3 regions of the Alloactinosynnema sp. L-07 genome follow, and region 2 is predicted to be linked to each of the others. Evidence: riboswitches for the same ligand, from Rfam matches in the RefSeq annotation. Region 2 holds a riboswitch; each other region holds the start of a gene.
The links. Region 2 has a riboswitch for S-adenosylmethionine ahead of BN1701_RS30190 (methionine ABC transporter ATP-binding protein). Riboswitches for the same ligand answer to the same signal wherever they lie in the genome.
Positions count from the first base shown of each region.

Region 1: it holds a riboswitch for S-adenosylmethionine, as region 2 does, so the genes downstream of both, thrC (threonine synthase) here and BN1701_RS30190 (methionine ABC transporter ATP-binding protein) in region 2, are expected to answer to the same signal.
Region 3: it holds a riboswitch for S-adenosylmethionine, as region 2 does, so the genes downstream of both, BN1701_RS15900 (aminotransferase class V-fold PLP-dependent enzyme) here and BN1701_RS30190 (methionine ABC transporter ATP-binding protein) in region 2, are expected to answer to the same signal.

Region 1 covers NZ_LN850107.1:488,979-498,630, forward strand. Annotated here, with positions in the region: gene nadD (nicotinate-nucleotide adenylyltransferase) at 1-174, shown strand, start outside; gene rsfS (ribosome silencing factor) at 232-618, shown strand; gene BN1701_RS02400 (histidine phosphatase family protein) at 615-1,229, shown strand; gene octT (diglucosylglycerate octanoyltransferase) at 1,233-1,949, shown strand; gene BN1701_RS02410 (DegV family protein) at 2,001-2,849, shown strand; gene BN1701_RS02415 (ComEA family DNA-binding protein) at 2,990-3,739, shown strand; gene BN1701_RS02420 (DNA internalization-related competence protein ComEC/Rec2) at 3,811-6,096, shown strand; gene thrC (threonine synthase) at 6,161-7,429, opposite strand; SAM riboswitch class I at 7,441-7,571, opposite strand; gene holA (DNA polymerase III subunit delta) at 7,680-8,657, shown strand; gene BN1701_RS02435 (alpha/beta hydrolase) at 8,743-9,652, shown strand, end outside.
Region 2 covers NZ_LN850107.1:6,604,792-6,614,443, reverse strand. Annotated here, with positions in the region: gene pth (aminoacyl-tRNA hydrolase) at 1-118, shown strand, start outside; gene BN1701_RS38050 (DivIVA domain-containing protein) at 129-818, shown strand; gene BN1701_RS30220 (fatty acyl-AMP ligase) at 869-2,536, opposite strand; gene BN1701_RS30215 (ABC-F family ATP-binding cassette domain-containing protein) at 2,556-4,328, opposite strand; gene BN1701_RS30210 (hypothetical protein) at 4,706-4,876, shown strand; gene BN1701_RS30205 (hypothetical protein) at 4,952-5,440, shown strand; gene BN1701_RS30200 (hypothetical protein) at 5,690-6,214, shown strand; gene BN1701_RS30195 (4-(cytidine 5'-diphospho)-2-C-methyl-D-erythritol kinase) at 6,211-7,203, opposite strand; gene BN1701_RS30190 (methionine ABC transporter ATP-binding protein) at 7,258-8,259, opposite strand; SAM riboswitch class I at 8,448-8,538, opposite strand; gene rsmA (16S rRNA (adenine(1518)-N(6)/adenine(1519)-N(6))-dimethyltransferase RsmA) at 8,638-9,483, opposite strand.
Region 3 covers NZ_LN850107.1:3,627,406-3,637,057, forward strand. Annotated here, with positions in the region: gene BN1701_RS15880 (AsnC family protein) at 1-356, shown strand, start outside; gene BN1701_RS15885 (hypothetical protein) at 334-588, opposite strand; gene BN1701_RS15890 (RluA family pseudouridine synthase) at 659-1,585, opposite strand; gene lspA (signal peptidase II) at 1,582-2,175, opposite strand; gene BN1701_RS15900 (aminotransferase class V-fold PLP-dependent enzyme) at 2,210-3,568, opposite strand; SAM riboswitch class IV at 3,602-3,716, opposite strand; gene BN1701_RS15905 (potassium/proton antiporter) at 3,789-5,270, opposite strand; gene BN1701_RS15910 (DUF167 domain-containing protein) at 5,525-5,800, opposite strand; gene BN1701_RS15915 (TetR/AcrR family transcriptional regulator) at 5,800-6,366, opposite strand; gene BN1701_RS15920 (hypothetical protein) at 6,423-6,926, shown strand; gene BN1701_RS15925 (hypothetical protein) at 7,101-8,534, shown strand; gene BN1701_RS15930 (penicillin-binding transpeptidase domain-containing protein) at 8,536-9,652, opposite strand, start outside.

The sequences.
Region 1 (9,652 bases), 6.1 Mb from region 2:
GCGGACACTCACCTGCCAGAAGGCTCGGTGAGCCTCATCGAGGTGCCCGCGATGGCCATCTCGTCGACCGACTGCCGCGTGCGTGTGGCCGCGGGCGAGCCGGTCTGGTACCTCGTTCCCGACGGTGTCGTGCAGTACATCTCGAAACGCAGGCTCTATGTGGCGGAAGGCTGACCGGACACCCAGGTACCCTCGACGGGTTGCATTAGGTGTTCGACCCTGAGGAGAGACGTGGCAGCCACGCCGAGCGCACGCGAATTGGCACTGGTCGCGGCCAGCGCGGCCGCGGACAAGAAGGCCAGTGACGTGATCGTGCTGGACGTCTCCGCCCAACTGGTGATCACCGACTGCTTCGTGATCGCCTCGGCGGCCAACGAGCGGCAGGTCGGCGCGATCGTGGAGAACGTCGAAGAGAAGATGCGCGAGGCGGGCACCAAGCCGGTCCGCCGCGAAGGCGCCCGGGAGGGCCGCTGGGTGCTGCTCGACTTCGTCGACGTCGTCGTGCACATCCAGCACACCGAGGAGCGCGTGTTCTACGGTCTCGAGCGGCTGTGGAAGGACTGCCCCCGGATCGAGTTCGACGCGGCCCCACCGGTCAACGAGGACGTCGTCACGTGAGTCTGCGGACTCTCGTGCTGTGGCGGCACGGAGAGACCGACTACAACGCGTCAGGCCGGATGCAGGGACACCTCGACTCGTACCTGACCGACGTGGGGTGGAACCAGGCGCGGTTCGCCGTCCCCGCGCTGGCCCGGTTCTCCCCGGACTTGATCGTCGCCTCCGACCTGCGTCGCGCGACCGACACCGCGACGGTGTTCAGCGAGGCAATGGGCGTCCCTCTGCGCATCGATAAGCGTCTGCGTGAGACGAACCTGGGGGCATGGCAGGGCAAGACGAGCGCCGAGGTCGACGAAGGCTGGCCGGGTATGCGCGCCCAGTGGCAGGTCGACGCGACACTCGCCCCACCCGCGGGGGAGACCCGGGTCGAAGTGGCCGCGCGGGCGGCCGAGGTGGTCGCCGACCTCGACACCGGCACCGAGGAGACCGCCGTCCTCTGTGCTCACGGCGGGTTGATCACCGCGCTCACCGGCAGACTGTTAGACCTGCCAGTGACGAACTGGTCGCAGCTCGGAGGAATCTCCAACTGCCACTGGACGGTGCTGGCACGCCGTCAGTCCAGTGGTCTCAACTGGCGCCTGATCGCCTATAACGCGGGCATCACCGGTTAACCCATGCCCACCGTGTTGATGTTCGGCGACTCGCTGTGCTTCCACGGACCGGACGGTCCGCATCCGGCCGACGACCCACGGCTGTGGCCGAACATCGCCGCCGAGGTGGTCGGCGGGCACACCGAATTGTTCGCCGGGTTCGGCTGGACCGCCCGCGACGCCTATTGGTCCCTGACCGGTGACCCTCGGGTGTGGACGCAGCTGCCGCACGCCGACGTCCTCGTGCTCGGGGTCGGCGGGATGGACACGCTGCCGTCGCCCCTGCCCACCTATCTGCGCCAAGGCATCCGCTACCTGCGACCGGACAGTCTCAGGCGGCACGTGCGCAAGGGTTACCTCGCGGCGCAACCCTGGCTGGCCCGGCTCACCCAGGGCAGGCCGGTGGCGCTGCCCGCGGCGCTGACGGTCAGGTATCTGGACGCGACCGTAGTGGCCATCCGCGCTTTGCGTCCGGACATCCCGGTGATCGCGACCCTGCCCGCTGTGCACCGGTCGCGCGCCTACGGGCTTGTGCACACCGCGCGCGCGGGGGCGGAACGGGCCATTCGGGACTGGGCCGCGCGGTCCGAGGTCACCCTGCTCGACCTGCGGGAGGTCGTGGAGCGGCACGTGCTCGACGGGCACGGCAACCCCGACGGGATCCACTGGGGATGGGACGGGCACGACGACGCGGGCAAGGCGTTGGGCGCGCTCATCAAGTCGCTGAAAGTCGAGTCCTGACTCCGGCGTGGTCGTAGGTTCGCGGCGTTCGTCCGGATAGGCTCCGGTGTCGTGCCGTTCGCCGTAGTCACCGACTCGACCGCGTATCTGCCGGAGGGCTTCGCCGACCGGCACGCGGTCCGGATCGTGCCGCTGTTCGTGCATATCGACGACCGCGAGGGCCGCGACGGAATCGACATCGGGCCCGCTGAACTCGCCGTGGCGCTCAAAGAACGGCGCACTGTCACCACCTCGCGGCCCAGCCCGGCGGAGTTCGCGGCGATCTATCGCGAGCTGTTGGCCGAGGGCGCCTCTGGCGTGCTGTCGGTCCACCTTTCGAGCGAACTCTCCGGGACGTGGGAGTCCGCCCGACTCGCCGCCGAGGAGGTCGGACCGGACCGGGTGCGGGTGGTCGACTCCCGAACCACGGCGATGGGGCTCGGGTTCGCCGCCCTGCGCGCGGCGGCGGTCGCGGCCGAGGGCGGCGACGGGGCGCAGGTCGAGGCCGCGGCCGTCGAGGCCGCGGGGGCGACGAAGAGCTTCCTGATCGTGGAGACGCTGGAGTATCTGCGTCGAGGCGGGCGGATCGGGGCCGCCGCGGCACTGTTGGGGACGGCGCTGGCGGTCAAGCCGATCTTGCACGTCGTCGACGGTCAGATCGTGCCGTTGGAGAAGGTCCGCACGACGAGCCGGGCGCTTTCGCGGCTGGTCGACCTCGCTGTCGAGGCGGCGGGGGACCAGCCGGTGGAACTGGCGGTGCACCACCTCGCGGCGCCGGACCGAGCCGCGGAACTGGCCAACCGGCTCGATGAGCGGATCCCTAGGTCGTCCGGGTGTGTCGTGTCGGAGCTGGGCGCGGTGATCGGTGCGCACACGGGTCCGGGCGTGCTCAGTGTCGTGGTGTGTCCGGGCAAGCTGTAAACCTTCGAGAATCCCACATCTCCCCGACATTTCCAGCGTTTCCCGGCCACTGTGGATGAATCTGTCCACATAGCCCGAATTGATCCACAGATCGCGCGGACGCCTCGCCACCGCCGGTCATGCTGCCTAGCGTCGAAGCCATGACAACCACACGCGCAGCACAGATCGACGACGCTCTCGCCCGACTCGCGTCGGCCACGAAACGCCCGTGGGACAGCGAAGACGCGCCCAAGCACCGCCTGGACACGCCGCCGTCCGAACGAAACTTCCTCCATCGCTGGATCAGATCCGGCGACGACCAGGAGGCCGCACCGGGGTGGCGACGCCGGATCCTGGACCGGCCCGCGCTCCTCGTCGCCGCGGTGCTCGTCGCCGGGCTGGTCGCGGTCTGGCTCCTGACCGCGGGCAGGCCCCCGGTACCCGAGATCCCGCCGGACATCCCGGTAGCCGCCACGACCCAACGCTCCGCTGCGGCTCCCGGGGTCGTGGTGGAGGTGGTGGGGAAGGTGGCCGCGCCGGGACTGTTCACCTTGCCCGAGGGTGCTCGGGTGGCCGACGCCCTGCGCGCGGGCGGCGGCGCGCTCCCCGGAACGGACTTGTCGACGCTGAACCTGGCCCGCCGGGTGGCCGACGGTGAACAGATCCACGTCGGCGTTCCGATACCTGCCGCAGCGGTCGCCCAGACCGCTCTGCCGGGCCCGATGGACCTGAACACGGCCTCGTTGATCCAACTCGACACGCTGCCGGGCGTGGGATCCGTTACCGCGCAACGGATCGTCGAGTGGCGGTCGAAACACGGCCGGTTCACCAAGATCGACCAGTTGAGGGAGGTGGAAGGTATTGGCCAATCGAGATTCGAGACCCTGCGTGAGCTGGTGACCGTCAGATAGCCCGCTGCCCGACGATCACCGTGCACGCGGCCACGTTCACCCACTCGTTCGCCAGGCACGATTGGAGGTTGATAACCGGAGCTCTTGTCCTCTGGCTGGCCGCGCTCCTGGGCCTGCTCGTCCACTGGGGACTGACAGTCGCGATCGGTGCCGCCGCGGTCGGTATCGCGCTCGTGACGCTGGTCCGGGACGGGCCCGCCCGAAGGCCGCCGGGAGCGCGGGTGGCCTGGCCGGTGCTGGTCTGCGGCCTGTTGGCGCTCTGGCCGGTCGCACCCCGGATCCACGACGCGGCCACCGACCCGCTGCGGGAAGCCGCCGCCCGCGGCGAGGTTGTGGAACTGCGAGCGGAGATCCGGGAGCGGCCGAGGCCGGTGCGTACCGCCGGATTCGGTGCCATGCCCGCCGGGGTCGGCTCGGTGGTCGTCCCCGCCACCGTCGGCGACGGGTCCGCCGTGCTGTTGATCGCACCGGTCGATCAGTGGTCACGGCTGCTGCCCGGGCAGTCCGTCACGATGCGAGGGAAGCTCGCGCCCGCGACGTCGGATGAGCTGATCGTCGCCGTCGTCCGGGTCCGGGACCCGCCACTGGACGTCGGTCCGGCGCCGGTCTGGGAGTCGGTCGCCGACTCGCTGCGGAAAGGGCTTCGACGGGCGTCGGGTGTCCTGGACCCGGAGCCCGCCGGGCTCCTGCCCGCGGTGGTCGTCGGCGACAAGGACGCCCTGTCGCCGACGGTGGTGGACGAGTTCCGGGTAGCGGGCCTGTCGCACTTGCTGGCGGTGAGCGGGGCGAACCTCGCCGTGGTGTGCGTGGCGATCTTGATGCTGCTGCGGGCACTGCGAGTGGGTCCGCGCGGGGCGGCGGCCGGTGCGCTCGCCGGGCTGGTCGGATTCGTGGTGCTGGCCGGTCCGGAACCCAGCGTCCTGCGCGCCGGGGTGATGGGCGCGGTCGGGCTGGTCGCGCTGGCGGTCGGTCGGGAGCGGTCGGCGTTACCCGCGCTCGGTACGGCGGTGGTCGTCCTGGTGGCGGTCGACCCAGGGATGGCCACGGCGCTCGGGTTCGTCCTGTCGGTGCTGGCGACCGGTGCTCTGGTGCTCCTGGCTCCGCGGTGGGCGGACGCGCTTGCCCGGCGCGGGGTGCCCAGGGGCGTGGCCGAGGCACTGGCAGTGCCCGCCGCGGCGCACTTGGTCACGGCGCCGGTCGTGGCGGGTGTGCACGGACAGGTGAGCCTGGTCGCGGTCCTGGCGAACCTGGTCGCCGCGCCGGTGGTCGCACCGGCCACGGTCCTGGGTGTGTTGGCGGCGGTCGTGATGCCGGTCTGGCCGTGGTTGGCCGAGCTGCTGGTCCGGCTGGCCGGTCCGGAGCTGAGCTGGGTGATCGCGGTGGGCCGTCACGCCGCGGACGTCCCAGGCGCGGCCATCGGTTGGCCCAGCGGGTGGTGGGGTGGGCTCCTGCTGGCGGTCGCGGTGATCGGGGCGACGTTGGCCTGGAGGTTCCGGCGCGGTCGGGCGGCGGTCGCGCTGGCGCTGGTCGCGGTGCTGGTCGTGGTGATCCCGGTCCGGGTCCTGGCACCGGGCTGGCCGCCGCCCGGGTGGGCAGCCGTGGCCTGCGATGTCGGACAGGGCGACGCCACCGTCCTGGCGACAGCGGAGCCCGGGCGTGCCGTGCTGGTCGACACCGGGCCCGAGTCCGGTCCGGTGGACGACTGCCTCGACCGGCTTGGGGTGGACCGGATCCCGGTGGTGATCCTGAGCCACCTCCACGCCGACCACGTCGGTGGTCTTGCCGGTGTCCTCGCGGGCCGCTCGGTCGGTGCCGTGGCGGTCGGCGCGGGGCGGGCACCGGAATGGGCCTGGCGACAGGTCCGCAAGGAGGCCGCCGGGGTCGGGGTCCCGCTGACCGAGTTGAGCGTGGGCACCCGCTTGAGCTGGCCCGGCCTGGACATCGAAGTCTTGGCCGCCAACGGAAAGGAGGTAACTGACGACGACAGCGGAACCGCGATCAACAACACCTCGCTAGTGCTGCGCGCTTCGACCAGCGCGGGGCGGGTGCTGCTGACCGGCGACATCGAACTGGCGGCCCAGGCCGATCTGCTCGCGTCCGGTGTGGACGTCTCGGCGGACGTGGTGAAGGTGCCACACCACGGCTCGCGGACCACGTCCCCAGAGTTTCTGGACGCGGTGGGAGCCCGGATCGCGCTGGTGAGTGTGGGTGCGAGGAACCGCTATGGCCACCCGAGCCCACGGACGATGACTACGTTGCGGGACAACGGAACCCAGGTGGTCCGCACCGACACCGACGGCGACAGCGCGGTCCTGCCCGGCCCGACGGCTCGCTCACGAGGTTCGCCATCGGATTGAGGGCGAGGCTTGCCGGCGGGCGGGCTCTGGGGGATCGGATGCGGTCGATCCCCCAGAGAGCGCGCTACTTCTTGCGGGACAGGGCCTCGTGGACGGCGGCGGCCGTCGGGGGGACCGTGGCGAGGGGGCCGACGTGGTCTTGGACGGCGTCGAGGGTCTTGAGGCCGTCGCCAGTGATGAGGAGGACGGTTTCGGCGTCGCGGTCGAGTTGGCCGGATTCGAAGAGCTTCTTCGCGGTGGCGACGGTGACGCCGCCCGCGGTCTCGGCGAAGATGCCCTCGGTGCGGGCCAGCAGGCGGATGCCTTCGACGACCTCGGCGTCGGTGACGTCCTCGACCGCGCCGCCGGTGCGGCGGACGGCGTCGAGGACGTAGGGGCCGTCGGCGGGGGCGCCGATGGCCAGGCTGCGGGCGATCGTGTCGGGCTTGACCGGGGCGATCACGTCGCTGCCCGCCTTGAAGGCGGCGGAGACGGGGGAGCAGCCGGTGGCCTGGGCGCCGAAGATCCGGTACGGGGTGGCCTCGACCAGGCCCAGCTCACCGAACTCGCGGAAGGCCTTGTCCACCTTGGTCAGCTGCGAGCCGGAGGCGACCGGGATGACGACCTGCTCCGGTAGGCGCCAGCCGAGCTGTTCGGCGACCTCGTAGCCCAGGGTCTTGGAGCCCTCGGCGTAGTACGGGCGGACGTTGACGTTGACGAACGCCCAGTCCTCGTGCTCGGCGGCGAGCTCGGTGGCCAGGCGGTTGACGTCGTCGTAGTTGCCGTCGATCGCGATCAGGGAGCCGTCGTAGACGGCCGAGGTGAGGATCTTGGCCTTTTCGAGAGAGGAGGGGACCAGCACAACTGAATCCCAGCCCGCGCGGGCGGCCGCGGCGGCAACGGCGTTGGCCAAGTTGCCGGTGGAGGGGCAGGCCAGCACCTTGAAGCCGAGCTCGCGGGCGGCGGCGAGTGCCACGGCGACGACGCGGTCCTTGAAGGAGTGTGTCGGGTTGCCGGTGTCGTCCTTGACCCACAGCGAGCGCACGCCGAGCGCGGCGGCGAGGCGGTCGGCCTTGACCAGGCGGGTCAGGCCGGGGTCGGTGTTGGGGTGGGCGTCGACGTGGGCCGGGACGGGCAGCAGGCCGCGGTAGCGCCAGATGGAGCGGGGACCCGCTTCGATGTCGGCCCGAGTGATGTTGCCGAACTCGTAGGCGACTTCGAGCGGGCCGAAACACTCGGCGCAGGCGAATTCCGGGGCGAGAGGCGTCTGGTGGCCGCATTCCCGACAGGACAGGGCGCGAGCCGGTCCGAGGTCGAGCGCGGTCGAACGCTGGGCGTCAACTGTCGATGTCATCGCGAGGTATCTCCTCATCTGTCCCGCGAGCGGGTCGGAATTGGCACCGTGATCGCGCACATGCGCCTCGCGAAGAGGACATGCGCTCACGCCGGTTGCCGGGGCTTCGTCGGGCCGTTCCCTCTGCCCCTCTGGATGAGCGGTATTAAGTTGTGGCACCGACGCTACGGCACGGTGTCCGGCGCATGCCACCGCGTGTCCAGCATCCGAGAGGGCTTGCGCGCCCAAGGACGTGGCAGGATCTCTGGACGTGAACTCGCCCGCGGTCACCCCACCCCCGTTGCAACTCGTCCTGGGGGAGGAGGAACTGCTGGTCGAGCGCGCCGTCCGGGCCGCGCTCGACACCGCGCGGCTCGCCGACGCCAGTGCGGACCTGACGCGGGTGCGCGTGGCTGAGCTCACAGGCCCTGAGCTGGCCGAACTGGTCTCGCCGTCGCTGTTCGCGGAGGCGCGGGTGATCGTTCTGGACGCCGCGCACGACGCCACGCAGGACATCGTCGCCCCGGTGGTCGCCTACGCCAAGTCGCCGTCAGAAGGCATCGTGCTTGTTGTGGTGCACAACGGCGGCGGGCGCAAGGCGGGCAAGGACATCGTCGCCGCGCTGCGCAAGGGTGGAGCGGCCGTCACCGAGTGCGCGAAGATCACCAAGCCCGCGGAGCGCGAGGCGTTCGTGCGCAACGAGATCCGGCGCGCGGGTGGCAAGACCGATCCGGCTGCCGTGGCCGCGCTCATCGACTCGGTCGGCTCGGACCTGCGCGAGCTGGCGGCGGCGTCGGCGCAGCTGGTCGCCGACGCGGCGGGCGCGGTGACCGAGGAAGCGGTCCGGCGCTACCACCGGGGGCGGGCCGACGTGACCGGGTTCGCCGTCGCGGAGAAGGCCGTCACCGGCGACGTGGCCGGGGCGCTCGAGGCGCTGCGCTGGGCGATGCAGCTCGGGGTCGCCCACGTGCTGGTCGCCGACGCTCTCGCGGACGCGGTGCGGACGGTGGCGCGGGTCGCGGGCGCGGGCCGGGCCGACCCGTTCCGGCTGGCGGGCGAGTTGGGCATGCCCGCGTGGAAGGTCAAGAAGGCGCTGGCGCAGAGCCGCGGCTGGAAACCCGCTGGTCTCGCTGAGGCCATGAAGGTGGTCGCCGACGTCAACGCCGACGTCAAGGGCGTGGCCGCCGATCCCGACTACGCGCTGGAGCGGGCGGTGTTGAAGATCGCGCGGGCCCACCGCAGGGAGTGATTGACCGCGTTCTCGCGCCGGCGCTAACTTACTCTCAAGTAGGCAAGCGTGAGGGGTAGGCCGCATGTCCGTCGAAGGTCAGCGCATGGCGAAGGTCGAACACCGGGGCGGCAAGAACCTGCGCAGTCGGCTGATCTACGTTCTGACCCGCCTGTTCGCCTACCCCACGCTGCGACTGTGGCCGTTGAAGGGGCCGTTGGCGCTCGCGGTCCCGCTGGTGGACGTGTTCTGCAGGCTGATCCCGCGCCCCCGGTACGTCACGATCGAGCGGATCGCGACCCCGGCCGTGCGCGGGGAACTGATGCGCGCCAAGGCAAGCGAGCCGGGCAAAGGCGCTCTGATGTACCTGCACGGCGGCGCGTTCCTGTTCTGCGGACTCGCCAGCCACCGGCGCGTCGCGGCGCGGCTCGCGCGGCTGACCGGGTTGACCGTGCTGAGCGTCGACTATCGCCACCTGCCCAAGGCGGTGCTTGCCGACTCGCTGGCCGACTGCTTGGCCGCCTACGAATGGCTGCTCGCCGAGGGCGTCGAGTCGGTGGTGCTGTCGGGGGACTCGGCGGGCGGACACCTCGCGTTCGCCACCGCGCTGGGCGCGGTGCGGGCAGGACTTCCCGTGCCCGCCGGGATCGCGGCGATCTCGCCGTGGATCGACTTCGACGACACCGAGCGTCTGGCGCACCCCAACCGGTCCCGCGACCCGTTCATCCCGGCCGCCCGACTGCCCGCGCTCACCGCGCTGTGCTTGCCGGGGGAGGTCCCGATCGATCCGCTGCGGTCGCCGATCAACGGGGCGCTGGCGGAGCTGCCGCCCTGCCTGATCCTGGCGTGTGCCACGGAAGTCCTGCGCAGCGACGCCGAGCGGATGGCCGACCGGCTCGCGGTCGCGGGGGTGCCCACGGAGTTGCAGATCTGGGACGGACAGGTGCACGCGTTCCCCGTGCTGGCCGGGTTCATGCCGCAGAGCGCGCAGGCGGTGGACGAGATCGCCGCGTTCA
Region 2 (9,652 bases):
CTTCGCCCCGGCCGAACGCAAGGAACTCGCGTTCGAGATCGACCGCTGTGCCGACGCGGTGGAGGCCCTGGTCAGCCAGGGCCTGGAAGCCGCCCAGAACGCGTTCCACGCATCCTGAGGGAGTCGACATGACGCTGAGCCCCGAGTCCGTGCGCGCGGTCACCTTCGACAAGGCACCGTTCGGCAAGCGCGGCTACAACGAAGGCCAGGTGGACGACTTCCTCGACCGGATCGAGGCCGCCCTGACGGGTTCGGACGCCCTCACCGCCGACGATGTGCGGTCCGTGGTCTTCGACCCCGCTCCCCTGGTGAAGCGCGGGTACCACGAGGACCAGGTCGACGCGTTCCTCGACCAGGTTGTGGCCACGCTGTCGGTCCGGTCGGACCAGGACCCGAACACCGAGGAGATCCCCCCGGTCGTACCGCCGGAGGCAGTCGAGACGACGGCCCCGGTGTCCGAGCCGCCCCGCCGCCACCAGGCACCGGATCCCGCACCGGAACGGCGTCCCGCCAGGGTGGAGCAGCGGCCTGTCCCCAATGAGCCTTTGGACGAACGGGTGACGCCGGGCGGGGATGTGTTGTTCCTGCCACTGCCACCCGCCCCGCCTGGCGTTCGGGGCTACCGACCGGGCGATGTCGAACGCCTTGCGCGGGCACTGTTCCATGCGGCGACCAGCTACGACGGCAGACCGTCAGCGGCGGAGATCGCGAACTTCCGCCTCACCCAAACGTTCTTCGCAGGCCAGGGCTACCACCCGGCAGCGGTCGACGCCATGATCGACGTCTGGGTCAAGGAACTACGCCACCGCGAAAGCTAGAAACCTGCACGCACGAAACGCACGGGCCAAACAAACCGGCACCCACAGCCCTAATCCGCCGCCCCGGCGATCTGGGCAGCCAGTTGCTCACCAGCAGCCGCCCGACGCAGCTTCCCCGAGGGCGTCTTCGGCAAGGTCCCCGGCGCCAAAACCACCACGGAGACCGGTCGGGCGTTGACAGACTCAAACACCCGCGCCCCAACCTCCTTCTTCAACCGCTTCTCAGCATCAGCATCGCCCGCGAACTTAGACTCCACAACGACAGCGAACCGCTCACGCCGAGAACCAGCGTCGATTCGCACCGCCACAGCGTTGCCCGCGCGCACACCGTCCACAGTGGTCGCCGCCCGCTCGATATCGGTCGGATAGATGTTGCGGCCTGCCAAAATGATGACATCCTTGCGCCGCCCGCAGATCACGATCTGCCCGTCGACCAGGTACCCAAGGTCCCCAGTGGACAGCCAGCCCTCGTCATCCTGCGTCGCAAGTGGACCATCAACAGTCAGATACCCCGGCGTCACGGCCTCGCCGCGCAGGCGGATCTCACCCACCTCACGCTCGCCGAGAACAATACCCTTGTCGTCAACAATCGTCGCTTCGATGCCGCGCAAAGGCATACCCAGCACCGCGAACGACCGCACGCCCGGCCCCGGCGGGACCGACACCGCGTGGTTCTCGGCTTCCAGCTGGTCCGCGTCGATATAGTCGAGGGTCAGCCCGGTGAACAGCGGCGCGAACGACACCGCCAGCGTCGCCTCGGCCATGCCGTACGCCGGGAACACGCACTCCGGGCGCAGCCCGAACCGAGCGCCCTCATCGGTGAACGACAGCACCGCCTTCTCGTCGATCGGCTCGGCTCCGTTGAGCGCCAAGCGAAGCGACGACAGGTCGTACTTGCCCTCTTCGTCCACACCGGACAGTCGGCGGCCGAGCAGCGCGTAGGCGAAGTTCGGTGCGGCGGTGATGGTGCCGCGGTGGCGGGAGATCAGGTCGGCCCACAGCAGCGGGCCGGTGAGGAAGTCGACCGGGGTGACCTTGACCAGTTCCAGGCCCACGGTCATCGGCACGGTCAGGAAGCCGACCATCCCCATGTCGTGGAACAGCGGCAGCCACGACACCATGATGTCGTTGTCGACATCCAGCTCGGACGCCTCGGCCATCGCGGTCAGGTTCGCGAACAGGTTGCCGTGGGTGATCCGCACGGCCTTCGGGTCGGCCGTCGAGCCGCTGGTGAGCTGCAGCAGCGCGGGCGCGTCCTCATCGACCTCGACCACGCTGTCCACCGGCGTGCCCTCGGCCAGGTCGGAAAGCCGCAGGTAGCCAATGCCGTGCTGGTCGAGCACCGGGGCCACGGCGTCGAACGGGGAGCCGAGCAGGACCAGCTTGGAGCCGATCATGCCCAGCACCCGGACGGTGTCCTCGGCCCACTCGGCGAGGTCGGTGCGCGGGGTCGGCTGGTGCAGCATCGTGACGCTGCCGCCCGCCAGCCAGACCGCCTGGACCGCGGGGGCGATCGTCACCGGCTCGGCCGCGAGGACCGCAACGGCGCCGTGCTTGGCCAGGCCGCCCTCGATGAGCGCGCCCGCCATCTTGCGGGCCTGCTCGTGCACCTGCGCCCAGGTGTGGCGGACCGGAGCCTTGGGTTCCCCGGTGGTGATCCCCCGCGCGGCGCCGCGGGTCGTCGCGGTGGCCACCATCATGTCTACGAACCGACTCATGGGAGCAGCCTAGATGGTGTTATTCGGCCAGATCGGCGACTTCCATCCATCGTGACTCGATCTCATCTTTGTCCGCGACGACCTTGCGCAGCTCCGCGTCGAGTTCGAGCAGTTTGGTCGGGTCGGTGGCCGCGGCGGCCAGGGCGGCGTGGAGTTTGGTCTCCTTGTCGCCCAGCTGGGTCATCTGCCGCTCCAGCTTCGCCAGCTCCTTCTGGGCGGCCCGGCGCTCGGCGGCGCTGACGGACTTCGCGGTCGGCTCGGCGGACTTGCGCGCGACCGGCTCGGCAGCCATGGCGACGAGCCTGCGCTCCAGGTATTCCTCGATCCCGCCGATCAGCGGGGTCACCTTGCCGTCGCCGAACAGCGCGACCACCGTGTCGCAGACGCGTTCGACCAGGTACCGGTCGTGAGAGACCACGACGATGGTGCCCGGCCACGAGTCGAGCAAGTCCTCCAGTTGCTGCAGGGTGTCGATGTCCAGGTCGTTCGTCGGCTCGTCGAGCAGCAGCACGTTCGGCTCGGCCATCAGCAGCCGCGCCAGCTGCAGCCTGCGCCGCTCGCCGCCGGACAGGTCACTGATCGGGGTCCACTGCTTGTTCGCCGGGAACCCGAACCGCTCGGCCAGCTGCGACGCCGACAGCTCCAGCTTGCCCAGCGTCACCCGGCGCGCGATCTCTTCGACCGCTTCCAGCACCCGTTGCTGCGGTGGAAGCTCGCGCAGCTCCTGGGTCAGGTGGGCGATGCGCACCGTCTGGCCTTGGATCCGTTTGCCGGTGCTCGGCTCGGTGTCGCCCGCCAGCAGCTTGAGCAGCGTGGTCTTGCCGGAGCCGTTGATACCGACCAGACCGACCCGGTCGCCGGGACCGATCCGGTAGGTCTCGTGGTCGAGGATCGGCTTGGGACCGGCCGAGATCGACACGTCCTCCAACTCCAGCACCGTGCGGCCAAGCCTGCGCTTGGCGAAGGCCAGCAGCTCGACACCGTCACGCGGCGGCGGGACGTCGGAGATCAGCGCCTCGGCGGCCTCGATGCGGTATTTCGGCTTGGACGTGCGGGCCGGGGCGCCGCGGCGCAGCCAGGCCAATTCCTTCTTGGCCAGGTTGCGCCGCTTCTCCTCCAGCGTGTCGGCCAGCCGCCCGCGCTCGGCGCGCGCGTAGATCCAGTCCGCGTAGCCGCCGTCGTACTGCTCGACCTTGCCGCCGACGACCTCCCACGTGCGGGTGCAAACGGTGTCGAGGAACCAGCGGTCGTGGGTCACGACCACCAGCGCGGTCCCCCTGGTCAGCAGGTGGTCGGCCAGCCAGCGCACACCCTCGACGTCGAGGTGGTTGGTCGGCTCGTCGAGGACGATCAGGTCCAGCTCCTGCACCAGCGCGGCGGCCAGGGCGACCCGGCGCCGCTCACCGCCGGACATGGTGTCGACCGGGCTGTCCAGCCCGAGCGTGGTGATCTCCAGGCCCTCCAGGATCGACCGAGCCCGCGGGTCGGCGGCCCACTGGTGCTCCTCGGTGATCCCCAGCGGCTCCAGCACGGCGTGACGGACCGTGGAGTCCTTCGCCAACTCGGTGCGCTGGGTGACCACGGCCATCCGCAGGTCACGAACCCGGCTGACCCGCCCGTCGTCGGCCGGTTCGAGCCCGGCGAGCACCTCCAGCAGCGTGGTCTTGCCCCCACCGTTGAGCCCGACGACGCCGATCCGGTCCCCCCGGCCGACACCGAGTGACACCGAGTCGAGCAGCGGGCGCACCCCGAAGCTCTTGTTGACGTTCTCCAGGTTGACCAGATTGGCCATTACCAACACTTTCGCCGATGACGTAGGACGGATGTGGGGCAGAGCCCTTCCTTGAACCGGAGATCAAGGAGACGACATGCCTCGCCGTATCACCACCATCATCCCAACCACCTTCCAATCACCCGTCCACCCGGGTCAGTCACACCCACCCTCAGGGCGTCGCCCGCCAACGAGGCGCACAAGATTGACTACGCTCGGTAGCGCCTCTATCCAGATGCTCGGCGAGCTTCACACTTCCGGTCAGCTTTCAGCCACCTGCGTAACAATCGAACTCGCTAGCGGTATCTAGTGTCAGTCCGCACAGGCATAGTGGAGTTATGAGACGTGAGGAGGAAGCCATGCGCGAGTCAGTGACGTGCGCCACTGAGGTGGGGGTGATGAGCGATGACGACTCCGCCGCGATGCTCGATCGGGTCGCCCGCCGGTATATGAACATGTCCGGCGAAGAGTTCATCGCACGGTGGACGGCTGGGGAGTGGGCCGACACCGACCTCGACTCTGTGCCCGGCCTCGTTGACGTGTGGGCGTACGTCCCTGCCGTGAGGTAGCTGATTCCTGTGCCGGGCCACACCGAACATGAAGCCGTAGAGGGCTTCCTGGACCCGCTTTGTGACGCTGTAGCCGTGCTGGACGGGTATACGAAGCTGTTCGTCCAGCCACGCAACGGTTTCCGCAAGGAGCAGATCTACAGCTGGCATCTGAACCAAGACCGGGGTGTACCGCTCGGCAAGATCGGCACCTTCTACGCGAGTATGAAGTTCGAGGTCATCGACGCCGATCAAAGCAAGTATGACAAGCCGTTCCGGGTTACCACGCGCGAGTACAACTACAAGCTCGAGGGACCGGATGGCAGCGACCAGTGGCGCATGCACTGGCACCCGGACAGCAGAGTCAGCCCAGAACGATATCCACACATGCATCTGCCGCCCGACCTTAAGATCCACCGTCGCACAAGCCGAATGACATTTGAGGCAGCGATTACCTGGTGTATCGCGCTCGGGGCGCCGCTGTCGGTTGAAACAGCAGAAGCGCTACAGATCGTCACGCTCACCGAAGCCCGCCATGTGCTTTGGAGAGGATGGAGCAACCATCCGGACGAGGTTCTGACCTAGATCGCGGTCGGAGCTCGACCTGTCGTCTCGCCTCCTGCCGCGCTGAGCGACAAGCCCCTGTCCGCCGGACTACCGATGATGCGGACGGAGTCGGCCTCCGTTGATTCAGAACCTCGCATAGCGCCGAGAAAGCACAAGGGGGCTGACCGGACAGCCACGAGCGACCGGTCGACCACGCTGCGTGCAACTGGTTTGACCAGGGAACGCAACCCCTATATTTACGACTTAACCGAACGACCGGGAGGTGAAATGTCGCTAGCTCGCTCTGGCATCCGGATCTTCGCCGTCATCGCGGCACTGGTCCTGAGTGTCACCGCTTGTTCCAAAGAACAAGCCGTGACCGATGCCACCCAGGCCGCCGACATCGGCAAGCAGATCGTCATCCGCTCCAATGGCAGCCCCACGCTCGCCACGCTCTGGCTTGACAGCGTCAAGCCGGTCCAGTGCACGGAGCCCGGCAGCCTGAAGCCCAACAACGGGCACTACCTCGCAGCGACGATCGTGCTGCAGACAACCCAGGACTATCAGCCCAACCAGGGCTGGTGGATGTCGGCGGTCGACTTCGCCACCAAGGATGGCGAAGGCAAGGTCACCGGGCGCGGCATCTTCACCTCCTGCCTGCCCACCCACCGCTACCTGCCCGACGACTTCTACCTGTCGGACTCGGGCTACTACGGCGTCGTCCTGATCGACTCCAGCAGCGAACACGGAACGTTGGAGTACCGGCCGCACAACATGCCCGACGACGTGCCCGGCTGGCACTGGACGTACTAAGCGTGCACTTGTGGGGGCGTCGGTCGAGGCGCCTCTTCACCGCCGATGATTCTCGCCCCGGGCACCGGTCCGTGGGCGACGCGGACCGTTCGGCACACCCCCGCGCCTGCCAGTTCGGCGGCGACGCGTAGCGCTGACTCGCCGTCGGCGCAGAGGAAAGCGCAGGTCGGGCCGGAGCCGGACACCGTGCCCGCCAGCGCGCCCGCGCTGACACCCGCGCGCAGGGTCCGGCGCAGGCCGGGACGCAGGGACACCGACGCTGCCTGGAGGTCGTTGCCCAGCAGCAAGGCCAGCTGACGTGGGTCGCCGGTGGCCAAGGCTTCGAGCACCGGCTCGACGGCGCCGATGCGTGGTGGGTCGCCCTCTTCCCGCAGGCGGTCCAGTTCGGCGAACACCTTCGGCGTGGACAGGCCGCGCCGGTCGAAGGCCAGCACCCAGTGATAGGTGTGCCGGGACAGGACCGGGACCAACTGTTCGCCGCGTCCGGTGCCCAGCGCGGTGCCGCCGTAGAGGGTGAAGGGGACGTCGCTGCCCAGGCGGGCCGAGATCGTCGCCAGCTCGTCGCGGGTGATCTCCAGGCGCCACAGGGCGGCCAGGCCGACGAGGGTGGCGGCCGCGTCGGCGCTGCCACCGGCCATGCCGCCCGAGACCGGGATGCCCTTGCGGATCACCACGCGGATCTTGGGCTCGTCCGGGTCGCGGCCGACGTACTGGGCCAGTTCCTGCACCGCCCGCCAGGCCAGGTTGCTGGCTCCGGTGGGCACCGCGTCGGCACCCTCGCCGTGTACCTCGACGCCCGGCTCGTCGGCGATGGCCACGGTGACCTCGTCGGTGAGCGAGAGCGCTTGGAAGATCGTGGCCAGTTCGTGGTAGCCGTCAGGGCGGACATCGCCGACCGCAAGGTGGAGGTTCACCTTGGATGGCACACGGACCGTGACCGGAGGGGGAACGACGGCGAGCACGGGTCCAAGCCTACGGTGAGCTGCCATGAGCCAGTGCCCGCGGTGGGGGCCGGTTGATCCCGGCCCCCAACCCGGCGACGATCAGGCGGCCTGGAGCTGGGGTGCGACGGTGGTCTGGCGGACCAGGGCGCCGCGCTCGGCGATCCAGCCCAGCGCGCTGTCGGCCCGCGGGCCGTCCACGCCGACCAGGAACCGCGCGACCGGGGTCTCGCCGATGCGGGTCAGCCCGCCGCCGACGACCGCGATCGGGGTGCCGAAGCGGGCCGTGGCCTCGGGCAGCAGGGCACCGACAGTGGCATAGCCGACGAGGATGACCTCGGCCTGCCGGTCATGCCGCGGACCGACCGGGATCTCGATCTCGGGCAGCAGCGTCTGCGCGATGCGGCTCGCCGGGTCCTGGATCAGCGAGAGCAGTTGGCCGCTCTCCTGCACCTTGCCCGCCTCCAGCAGCGCCACGTCGTCGGCGATGCGGCGGACCACGGCGGTGTCGCTGGTGGCGATGAGGACGGTGGAGCCCAGCTCGGCGCGGGCCCGGTCGAGCACCGCGAGCACGCCGGCGGTCGCGTCGGCGTCGAGGCCCTTGGTGGGGTCGTCGGCCAGCAGCAGGCCCGGCTCGCCGACGAGGGCCTTCGCCACGGACACCCGCGCGCGCTGGCCGTCGGTGAGAGCGTCGGGGTAAGCGGCGGCCTTGTCGGTCAGGCCAATCAGGTCGAGCAGCTTGCCGACCCGCTCGCGGCGCTGCGGGCCGTCGACCCCGGCCTGCTCCAGCGGGATGGCGATGTTGCCCGCGGCGGTGCGCTGCGGCAGCAGGTCACCGTGCTGGATGACCCCGATGCGGCGGCGCGCGGCGCGCAGCCTGCGCGGGTCGAGCGCGGCGGTGTTGTAGCCCTCGACCCGGATGACGCCGCTGTCCGGGCGCTCCTGCAGCGAGATCAGCCGCGCGAGGGTGGACTTGCCGGAACCGGCGGGGCCGACCACGCCGGTGATGGTGCCCGCGGGCACCTCAAGGGTGACGTTCTCGAGTGCGACGACCGGGCCGGTGTCGCCCCAGAAGGACTTGGTGAGGTTCTCAACGGTGATCATGATCTACTCCAACGAGGCGTGACGGCAGCCCGCTGGAAGGTCCGTGAAGGACCTTGCCGGGGCTGGGTGCAGGAAGAGGACGAAGTACGCGCAGATCAGCTGGATACGCGCATTCGGCGACACGCCATCGCCGTTCGCCTGCAGTGGTCTATGACCCGCCTGCTCGTCAGAATGCCCATCGGTGTATTCCTCCATCGCTCCTGGCGGTAGCACCTGCCCAACGATGGGTGGTTGCTGCGGCGTCGCAGAGCCAGATCTCTCGGCCGCTCGGGATGGATGCATAACGAGTAGACCCGATCGGGTGGGCTGTACGCAAGCCGCCAACCGCAGGTAGATGGGCCCACGTTCCCAACGTCACACTCTCGGAGTGCTCTGGATTCAGCGTTGTTGGGCTATCCGGACGAACGCGTCGACGGTGAGCTGCTCACCGCGCAGGCCGGGATCGACTCCGGCCTTGATCAGGATCTCCTCCGCCCGCGCCGCCGACCCCGCCCAGCCCGCCAGCGCGGCCCGCAGCGTCTTGCGCCGCTGGGCGAAGGCGGCGTCGACGACGGCGAAGACGGCCTGCCGGTCGGCGTCCGGGGATTCGCGGCGGGTCATGAGGACCAGGGCGGAGTCGACGTTGGGCACCGGCCAGAAGACCGCGCGGGGCACGGTGGCCACCCGCTTGGCCTCGGAGTACCAAGCGACCTTGACGCTGGGCACGCCGTAGACCTTCGAGCCCGGCCCCGCGGCCATCCGGTCGGCGACCTCGGCCTGGACCATGACGAGGACGGTCCGCAGGCTCGGCAGCTCGGCCAGCAGGTGCAGGACGACGGGGACGGCGACGTTGTAGGGCAGGTTCGCGACCAGCGCGGTCGGCGCGGCGGCGAGTTGGTCGGCTTTGACGCGCATGGCGTCGGCTTCCAGGACGTGCAGCCGGTCGGCCAATTCGGGGGCGCGCTCGCCGACTGTGACCGGGAGTCGCTTGGCCAGGACGGGGTCGATCTCGACGGCCAGCAGCTGCCTGCAGGCTGGGAGCAGCGCCAAGGTGAGCGAGCCGAGACCGGGCCCCACCTCCAGCACGATGTCGTCATCCCCTAGGTGGGCGGCGGTGACGATGCGGCGGACGGTGTTGGGGTCGTGGACGAAGTTCTGGCCGAGCTTCTTGGTCGGGCGGACGTCGAGGTCGCCTGCGAGCTTGCGGACGTCAGCGGGGCCGAGCAGGGCAGGACCAGTCACCAACGGAGCCTATCCCTAGGGGTCGGTAGTCCTACGGGATGACTCGCTGCGGTCCCAGGACCCGACTGCGGACCGATGCCCGCGTGCCCCGCCCGAAGGCAGGCTCGATGGCATGAGGGCGCTGAAGGGAAGGTCATGAAGAAGGTTCTGGGGGACGTTCTGTCAGGTGTCG
Region 3 (9,652 bases), 3.0 Mb from region 2:
AGCTCGTCGAGGTCGTCGACCCTGCCGACTACCTGTTCACCGCCGCAGGCTACCGGCTGCAGGAGGGCGAGCGGTCGATCGTCGTGCACACGGAGATGACCAACCGGGGCCCCGTGCACTTCGCGACCCTGCCCGACATGTATCTCGTGCTCGTCACCCCCGAGGGCAAGACGATCTCCAAAGCCCCCGTGTCACTCTCGTCCCGGCCTGCCTACCGGATCGGTGTGGCGCCCGGGGAGACCACGGGCGGACACACCGTCTACGTCGTGCCGGAGGACACCGAGGTGACCGCCGTGCGCTGGAGCCCGCGCCCCGACGAGGAGACGCGGACCCTCACCTGGAAGGTCGAGAACTGAACAGCCGGGAGAACCAGCTCTTCTTCTCCTCGGCCGCGGCCACCGGGATCGGCGACGTCGGCGGCTCGCGGTCGTACACCTGACCGGGGCTCACCCGCACCGTCTCGTCCACGTCATCGGCCGCGACCGCCCCGATCACCGGCGGCGAGGCGCCGTCCTTCATGAACCGCCCGTGGCCGCCCGTGGCGAACGGGTCGCCGTCGTTCGCGCTGTCCCAGTTAGCACCGTTCATCGTTCCCCACCCTCAAGCACCGGACCAACGGTGCCCAAACTAGCCGAGCCACCGGGCTCCGCAGGGGATTTCAGTAGTCGGCGGCGAGTACGTCGAGCGCGGCGGCAAGATCGGCGGGGTACTCGCTGGTGAACTCGACCCAGCGGTTGTCCTCGGGATGGTGGAACCCAAGCGACCGCGCGTGCAGCCACTGCCGGGTCAGGCCGAGGCGCTTGGCCAGCGTCGGGTCCGCGCCGTAGGTCAGGTCGCCGACACACGGGTGGCGCAGGGCCGAGAAGTGCACCCGGATCTGGTGAGTCCGGCCGGTCTCCAGCTTCACGTCCAGCAGGGACGCCGCGCGGAAGGCCTCGATCGTCTCGTAGTGGGTGATGCTGGGCTTGCCGCCCGCCACGACCGCCCACCGGTAGTCGTGGCGCGGGTGCCGGTCGATGGGCGCGTCGATGGTGCCGACGCTCGGGTCCGGGTGGCCCTGCACCAGCGCGTGGTAGCGCTTCTCGACGGTGCGTTCCTTGAACGCGCGCTTGAGCACGGTGTAGGCGTACTCGCTCTTGGCGACCGCCATGACGCCGGTGGTGCCGACGTCGAGCCGGTGCACCACGCCTTGGCGCTCGGCCGCGCCGGAGGTCGAGATGCGGATGCCCGCCGCGGCCAGGCCGCCGATCACCGTGGGGCCGGACCATCCGGGGCTGGGGTGCGCGGCCACGCCGACCGGCTTGTCGACGACCACCACGTCGTCGTCCTGGAAGAGCACGACAAGGCCCTCGACCGGGATCGCCTGGATCTCCACCGGCCGGTCCGGCTCGGGGAGGGTGACCTCGAGCCAGGTGCCCGCCAGCAGCCGGTCGGACTTGCCCGCCGGCCTGCCGTCGACCAGCACGTCACCGTTCTCGGCGAGCGCGGCGACGACGGTGCGGGACAGGCCGAGCAGCTTGGACAGCCCGGCGTCGACGCGCATGCCGTCGAGCCCGTCCGGGACGGGCAGCGTGCGAGCGGTCATGCGGTTTCCTTTTTCGCGGGCTTGGACTTGGCCGAGGTGAGGGTGCCGTCGTAGTCGCGCCCGCGGATCGCCATGAGCACGATCAGGGCACCACCGACACTGATCGCCGAGTCGGCCACGTTGAAGACGGGGAAGACCTCGGCGTTGGGGGCGAAGACCGACACGAAGTCGACCACGTGGCCCTGCAGCACGCCGGGGGCGCGGAAGATCCGGTCGGTGAGGTTGCCCAGCGCGCCCGCCAGGACCAGGCCGAGGCCCAGCGCCCAGCCGGTGGAGCGCAGCTTGGGTAGGATCCAGATGATCGCCACGACGACGCCGAGCGCGACCAGGCTCAGCAGCCAGGTCATGCCGGTGGCCATCGAGAACGCGGCGCCGGGGTTGCGCACGAGCTGCAAATAGACCGCGCCGCCGAGCAGCCGGACCGGGGCCTCGCCCTCCAGCGTGGCCACCGCGATGATCTTGGTCACCAGGTCCACCACGTACACCGACAGGGCCGCGACCAGCAACAACGCCACGCGCCGGGCGGGTGGGGCGCTCACTTCCGGCGGAGTCTCGGAGGTGTCGTGGTCGTCGCCTGGCTCAGTGTTCACCGGTCCATTGTCCACGGCGTGCGTCGACGCCTGGTCAGCACACCTCACGCAGGAACCCGGGCAGGGGTCGGTCGTCCGCGGCCGGGACCCAGCGGCCCTCCACCTCGGCGTAGTCGTAGGCGGGTCCGTCAGCGGCCAGCGAGCGCAGCGCGGCCACGAGTCGGTCGATGTGTTCGGCGGTCGTGCCAAGGCCGATGCTGGCGCGCACGGCCCGCTGCTCCCGCGCCCCCGCGCGGCCCAGGAGCCTGCGGGTGGCGATGTGGGCGCAGAACGCGCCGTCGCGCACGCCGATGCCGTGTTCGGCCGACAGCGCCGCGGCGGCCAGACCAGCGTCGAGGCCGTCGATGCTGAAGCTGAGCACGCCGACCCGGTCCTGCTCGGGGCCGAACAGCTCCAGCACCCGCAGCCCAGGGATGGCCGTCAGGCCCGCGCGCAGCCGCGCGAACAGCGCCCGCTCGTGCGCGGCGACGCCCGCCCAGTCCCGCGCGAGGACCTCGCAGGCCACGGCCAGCGCGTGCACGCCGACGACGTTGGGCGAGCCCGCCTCGTGCCGCTCGGGCACCGCGGTCCAGGCCACGCCGAGCCGGTCGCCCCAGTCCACGACCTGGCGGGTGGCCCCGCCGCCGACCAGGTACGGGTCGGCGGCCTGCAGCCAGTCGGAGCGGCCGATCAGCGCGCCCGCGCCGAACGGGGCGTAGAGCTTGTGGCCGGAGAGCACGACGTAGTCGACGTCGAGCGCCTTGATGTCGACCGGCCGATGCGGCGCGAGCTGCGCGGCGTCGAGCGCGACCCGGGCGCCGTGCCTGCGCGCGACCGCGGCCAGCGCGGCGATCGGCCACACCTCACCGGTGACGTTGGACGCGCCGGTCAGCACCACCAGCCGGGGCCCGACCGGGCACTCGGCGAGCGCGGCGTCGAGGGCGAGCACGGTGTCACCGGCGTGCGGCGGGGTCTCGATCCGACGCACGCGCGGCCCGCGCCACGGCAGCAGGGCGGCGTGGTGCTCGGTGTCGAACAGCACGACCGATGTGCCCTTGGGCAGCGAGCGGGCCAGCAGGTTGAGGCTGTCGGTGGTGTTGCGGGTGAACACGACCGCGTCCGACGAGCGCGCGCCGACGAATTTCCGCAGCGTGTCGCGGGCCTGGCCGTAGACGCTCGTGCACACCTTCGAGGCGAACCCGGCGCCCCGGTGCACGCTGGCGTACCAGGGCAGCAGCTCGTCGACGGCGTCGCGGACGGCGTCCAGACAGGGGGCGCTGGCGGCGTGGTCGAGGTTGGCGTAGGGCACCTCGCGGCCGTCGAGCAGCGGCACGGTCAGCCGGGAGCCGACCACGGAGGGCACGGTGGTCTCACAGGCTTCGGCGACTCGGGCGGTCGGCAGGGCGAGCGTCATGGCTGGCTCCGGGTCCGTGGGACCCCACCGAGGGGTCCGCGCTTGCCCGCTCACACCACGCGACGGGCCGGGTCCTCACCCGGGGCACCCCACCGCGGAGGAGGGTTGCCGTCCAGCTAGCCGGGGCTTGACGCTGGCGCTCATGACCTTGTTCCCGACGCTAGCGCACAAGACACACTCACGCAGCCCCGTCCAAATCTTGGGACTCCAAAGCATTCGACTAGCCGGAACCGGTCTCGCCTTTCCACCGCGCGTAGCGGCCCGCCCGGTCGACCGCGCGGATCCGGGTCTCGGTGGCCGAGCGGACCGCCTGGGTGGTGACCACGAGCACCTGGTCGCCCTCCTGCAGCCGGGTCGTCGGCCCCGGAGTGAAGCCCTTGCCGTCGCGGGCGACCAGGCTGACCGTGGCCCCCGGCGGCAGCCGCAGCTCGGCCAGGTACACGCCGTGCAGCTTGGAGCCGACCGGGATGGTGACCTGCAGCAGCTCGGCGTCGAGTTCGTCGAGGGTGGCCACGTCGACGTCGATCTCCCTGGCGCTGGCGCCGGTGTCCAGGCGCAGCACCTTCGACAGCGTCCGCAGGGTGCCGCCCTGGACCAGGGTCAGCACGATGACGAGCACGAACACCGCGTCGACCAGCTGGTAGGCCCCGTCGACGCCTTGGGACAGCGGGATCATGGCCAGCACGATCGGCACGGCGCCGCGCAGGCCCGCCCAGGAGAGGAAGACCTGTTCTCGCCATGGCACGCGGAACGGGGTCATCGTCAGCAGCACCGACGCGGGCCGGGCCAGCAGCGTCACCACCGCGCCCGCCACCAGGCCGGGCACGATCGCGTCCAGCAGCCGCGCGGGCGACGCGAACAGTCCCAACAGGACGAACAGGCCGATCTGCGCGAGCCAGCCGAGCCCCTCGGCGAACGACAAGGTGTCGGCGCGGTGCGGCAGTTTGGAGTTGCCCAGCACCAGCCCGGCCACATAGGTCGCCAGCAGGCCCGACGCGTGGATGAACTGTCCGGTGGCGAACGCGAGCACGCACACCGCGACCGTGGCCAGCGGGTAGAGGCCGGTCGCGGGCAGCGCGGCCCGACGCAGGGCGTGGGTGCCCAGCCAGCCCAGACCCAGCCCGACCACCGCGCCGACGCCGAGTTCGTAGGTCAATGTCAGCGGCAGCTTCCACGTGATCGGGTCGGACGAGGTGAGCAGCACGACCGCGATGTAGCAGGGTGCGTCGTTGAGACCGGACTCCAGCTCCAGCGACCCGACCAGCCGCCGGGTGACCTTCAGGTTGCGCAGCACGCTGAACACCGCCGCCGCGTCGGTCGATGCGAGCACCGCGCCCCACAGCAGAGCCAGCCGCCAGTCGAACCCCAGGATCCAGTGCAACGCCACTCCGGCGACCCCGACGCTGATCGCGACGGCCACTGTGGACAGTGCGATTCCCGGCCACAGCGCCGGTTTCACCTCGTCCCACCGGGTCGTGAGCCCACCCTCGGTCAGGATCAGCACGAGCGCGGCCAGGCCGAGCGCCTGGGTCAGCTCCGCGTTGGAGAACTCGATGCCCGCCCCGGCTTCGCCGAGCAGCACGCCGATCCCGAGGTAGAGCAGCAACGAGGGCAATCCGACCCGCACGGACACGCGTACCGCCAGCACGGCCATCAGGATCACGGCCGCGCCGATGCCCAGCGCCACGGTCAGATCGGCCACGCGGCCTCCAGGGGTCTGGCGGATATTGGACGCATTCTCCCCTGTCAGCGGCCCGCGCGCGTCTTCCGAAGCCGCGCCGAGACATCTCTCACCCGAGGTCTAGATGATTGATTCCTGACTGTCGCCTGGTATCGGCTGGTCCACGGCGTCGCTGCCAAGGCGCAGGGACAGCGCGCGTACCGGGTGTACGTGGCTGTTCCTGCAACGCGGGCAGCGGCGTCGTGGGCCGGTCGAGACCTGGTGACAGTCAGGAATCAATCATCTAGCAACCGCCGCAGGGTCTCGGCGGCGTCTGGAGGGGCAGGGTCGACGTCGATGACCTTGTCCCGGCCGCGGTCGCCGGTGACGATCTTCACGTCCTGCCCGCGCACGCCGAACGCCTCGGCCACCGCACGGCGCACCGCGTCGTTCGCCTTGCCCTCCACCGCGGGCGCGGCGACGGCGACGACCAACGTGTCGCCCTCGCCCCACCGGCCGCCGACCCGCGCCTTGCGCACACCGGGTTTGACCCGGATACCGAACCGGAACACTAGGAATCCGCCGGAGTCGCGAGCACAACGTGCAGCACATCGTCGACATAGGCCCGCCGGGCCGCGGGCGACTGGGCCAGCGCCCCCGGCGTCGCCCGCATGAGCTGGGTCTGACCCAGGTAGATGGAGTACGCGACCACCGCCCGCCGTCTGGCCTGGGCACGGCCGAACCCGAGTTCGGCGAACTGCGTGGTGAGGTAGCCGAGCCTGCGTTCGGTGACCCTGGAGACCGCCGCCGACACCTTGGGATCCGACGTGGACGCCAGCAGCGCCAGTTCGATCTCCCCGCCCGTGTCGAGCACGGCGCCGAACAGCAGCCGCAGCCGCTCGTGGGCGGTCGCGCCCCGGTCGGCGAAGCTGATCACGGCCTCGGTGTGCTCGCGCTCCCAGCGCGCCAGCGCCGCGTCGAGCAGCGCGTCGCGGGTGGGGAAGTGCCAGTAGAGGCTGCCCTTGGTCGCCCCGACCCTGGCCGCGAGCGGCTCGACGGCGACCGCGGCCGCACCGCCCTCGGCGATGGCGGCCAGCGCGATCTCGGTCCAGTCGTCCTTGGTCCTCCGCTTCGGCACGATCCATACGGTACCGTACAGAAAGAACTATACGGTTCCGTATGGAAGGACTCCTGATGATCCACAATGTGCACCAACGAGAACTCCCGGTCGCCCCAGCGGTCGTCGGTCGCCTGCTGGACGAGATCCAGGGCGCCGACAGCCCGATCTGGCCGGTCGACGCCTGGCCCGCGCTGCGCTTCGACCGCCCGACCGCGGTTGGCGCGGTCGGCGGACACGGCATAGTCCGCTACTCCTGCACCGCCTACCGGCCCGGCCGGATGATCGAGGCCACCTTCGCGCCCGGCTTCCTCATCGAGGGGACCCACACCCTCGACGTGCTCGACGGGCCGACGCCCGACTCGTGCGTGCTGCGCCACGTGATCGCCGCGCGCCCGCGCGGAATGGGCCACCTCGCCTGGCCGCTGGCGATCCGCTGGCTGCACGACGCGCTGCTGGAGGACCTGCTCGACCGGGCAGCGACCTCCGTCGGACACCCGCCCGCCCGCCGCGCGCGGTGGTCGCCGTGGGTCCGATTCCTGCACCGCCGCATGCGAAGCACAGTGGCCGCAAGGGCGTAAGAGGTACACCCGAACGGCCCATCAAGCGTTCCCGCATCACCCGTAAGGCCGCTAGGCCACTTAACGGAAAGTTGCAGTACGCAAGGGCGTGATCATCGGTTTACCATGGTCGAACCGCGGCCCCAGGATCACCCCACCCAGCAAGGAGATGCCCGTCCCCAACCGGGCAACCATATGACCGCACACCGTTGGAGCGTCCTCTCCGCGGCCCGTTTCACCCTGCGTTCCTGGCGCTGGCGCGTCGAGGCGCGCACGCTGGTGGCGGGCCGCACCCTGCACCGACTCGCCGTGCCGCTCGGCCTGGCCGGGCTGACCGCGGCACTGCGGGTCGCCGTCATCGACTCCCCTGCCCAGCCAACGGAAACCCATCACGTCGCCCAGGTGTTCGCCCTCGCCGAGTTAGGGCAGTCACTCGACCCGGGCAGCGCGGTGTCGGCCCCGCTCGCGTGGTTGCAGATCGGCGGTTACGCCGCCGCCACCGACGCCTTCGCCCGGCACGCGGGCGCGTTGGCCGCCGCCCGCGAGCCGATGGTCTTCGCCGCGGCCGCGAGCGCGCTGCTGATCTGGTTGTTCGCCAGGCGGATGGAGTTGTCCCGGTGGACGGCCGCCGCAGCGGTCGTGGTCGTCGCCCTCTCGCCGCTGGCGGTGTCTATGTCGACCACCGTCCGTCCGGAGAACGCCGCGCTGCCCTGGGCGCTGGCCGGACTCGGTCTACTGTGGACACAGAATCGGCACCGGTCACTGGCCCCCGACCTGTGGGCCACCGCGTTCCTGGTGATCGCTGTGATCACCGCCCCGGTGACGCTGGCGCTGGCGCCGGGCGCGGGCTGGCTGATCTGGCGCCGCCGCCGCAAGCGCTTGTCGCTGATGCTCGCCTCGATGTTCGGCATCGGCGTCGGCATCGGCCTTGGCGCCACGGCCGTGCTCGAAGGCATCCACCTGGCCGGGGACGGACCCGCCCCCGCGCACTGGATCGCGCTCGACCCGATCCTGGCCGCCACCGGTGTCTTCGCCGCCGCGGGCGCCCTGTTCTCCTACCGGCTGCGCCCGCTGGCCGTCGGCGTGCTCTCGCTGATCGTGGTCGCGATCATCCCCGGCGGCCCCGGCACGGGCGCGCTGGCGGTGCTGCTGCCGCTGACCGCGCTGCTGGTGGCGGGCACGGTCGAGTGCGGCGTCACCCATCGCGCCCGGATCGGCAGGCACACGCTGGTGCGCCCGTTCCTGGCCCCCACTGTCGCCCTGGCCATGACCGTGGTCGGCTTCGCCGTGCCCGCGTGGATCGGCGGGCACAGCGCCGCCGCGGCGGCCGACCCCGGCCCCAGCGCCGACGCGGCCACCTGGCTGCGGGTGAATCTGCCGGAAACGGTCGTGATGACCGACGAGACGACCTGGGTCGACCTGGTCCGCGGCGGCCGGTCCCGGTCGGTCACCACCCGACCGGCCGAATGCCCGGCCACCTGTCTGGAGCAGTCCTGGCTGCTGCTGACGCCCGCGCTGCGGACCGACCTGACCGCCCACCCGGCCCTGGCCGCCGTCGCCGGTCGCAGCCGACTGGTGGCTGTGTTCGGCGACGGCGCCGAACAGATCGAACTCCGCGTGGTCGAGTAACTCAGCCCAGACCCGCCAGGAACCGACCGGTCACCGCGACGGCGGGCTCCGACGACCCGGCTCCTTCCACCAACACGGCGAACGCCACATCCCCGCGATACCCCGTGAACCAGCCATGGGCCTGCGACCCGTCACCGAACTGGGCCGTACCGGTCTTTCCCGCCACCGCGCCGTACTTGGCCAGCGCCTTGCCGGTGCCGGACGTCACGACCTCCCGCATCATCGCGCGAAGGGCGCCGATCGTGGCCCCGGACGGCGCGCGGTAGCCGGTCTGCACGACGGTGTCGACCGTGGCGAACAGTCTCGGCGTCACCGGCTTGCCCGCCGCTACCGTCGCGCTCATCAGCGCGACGCCGAACGGGCTGGTCTGCACGGTGCCCTGCCCGATGCTGTTCTCCACCTGCTCCGGCGTGCCCGCGGCGGGCTTCACCCGACCGGTCTGGGTGCTGATCCCCGGCACCTCGAAGTTCGCGTCCAAACCGAAGCGCGCGGCCGATGCGGACAGCGCGTCGGCGGGCAGGTCGCCCGCGAGCGCGGCGAAGGTGGTGTTGCAGGACCGGGCGAACGCGGTGCGCAGCGGGCTGTCCGGCAGCCCGAAGCCATCGTTCTTCACGCTGCGGGTGCCGATGGTCTTGCGCTCGGGGCAGGGGAGCACGGTGTCGATCGTCGCCGTGCCCGCGTCCAGCACCGCGGCCGCGGTGGCGATCTTGAACGTTGAGCCGGGCGGATAGAGTCCGTTGAGCGCCTTGGGACTCTCGCCCGCGGCGGCGTTCTGCGCGACCGCCAGGATGCCCCCGGTCGACGGCTGGATGGCGACGAGCATCGCGGGGCCCGACGCCGAGTCCACCGCGGCCTGCGCGGCCTTCTGCGCGGACAGTCCCACCGTCGACTTCAGCGGCTCAGCCGCCTTGGCCTCGGCGCCGAACAGGCTCTCCACCTCGGCACCCGCGTTGACCAGCACGATCCTGGACGACGGCGCGGGCGCGTCGCTCACCGCTTTCTTCATCGCCGGGGTGAGCAGTGGCGCCACCGTGGGGTCGACCGGCCCGGGGGCCGCGCCGATCCACTTCATCAGCGGCTTTCCGTCCTTGTCCAGCACCGCGGCCGCGTCCGGGGTC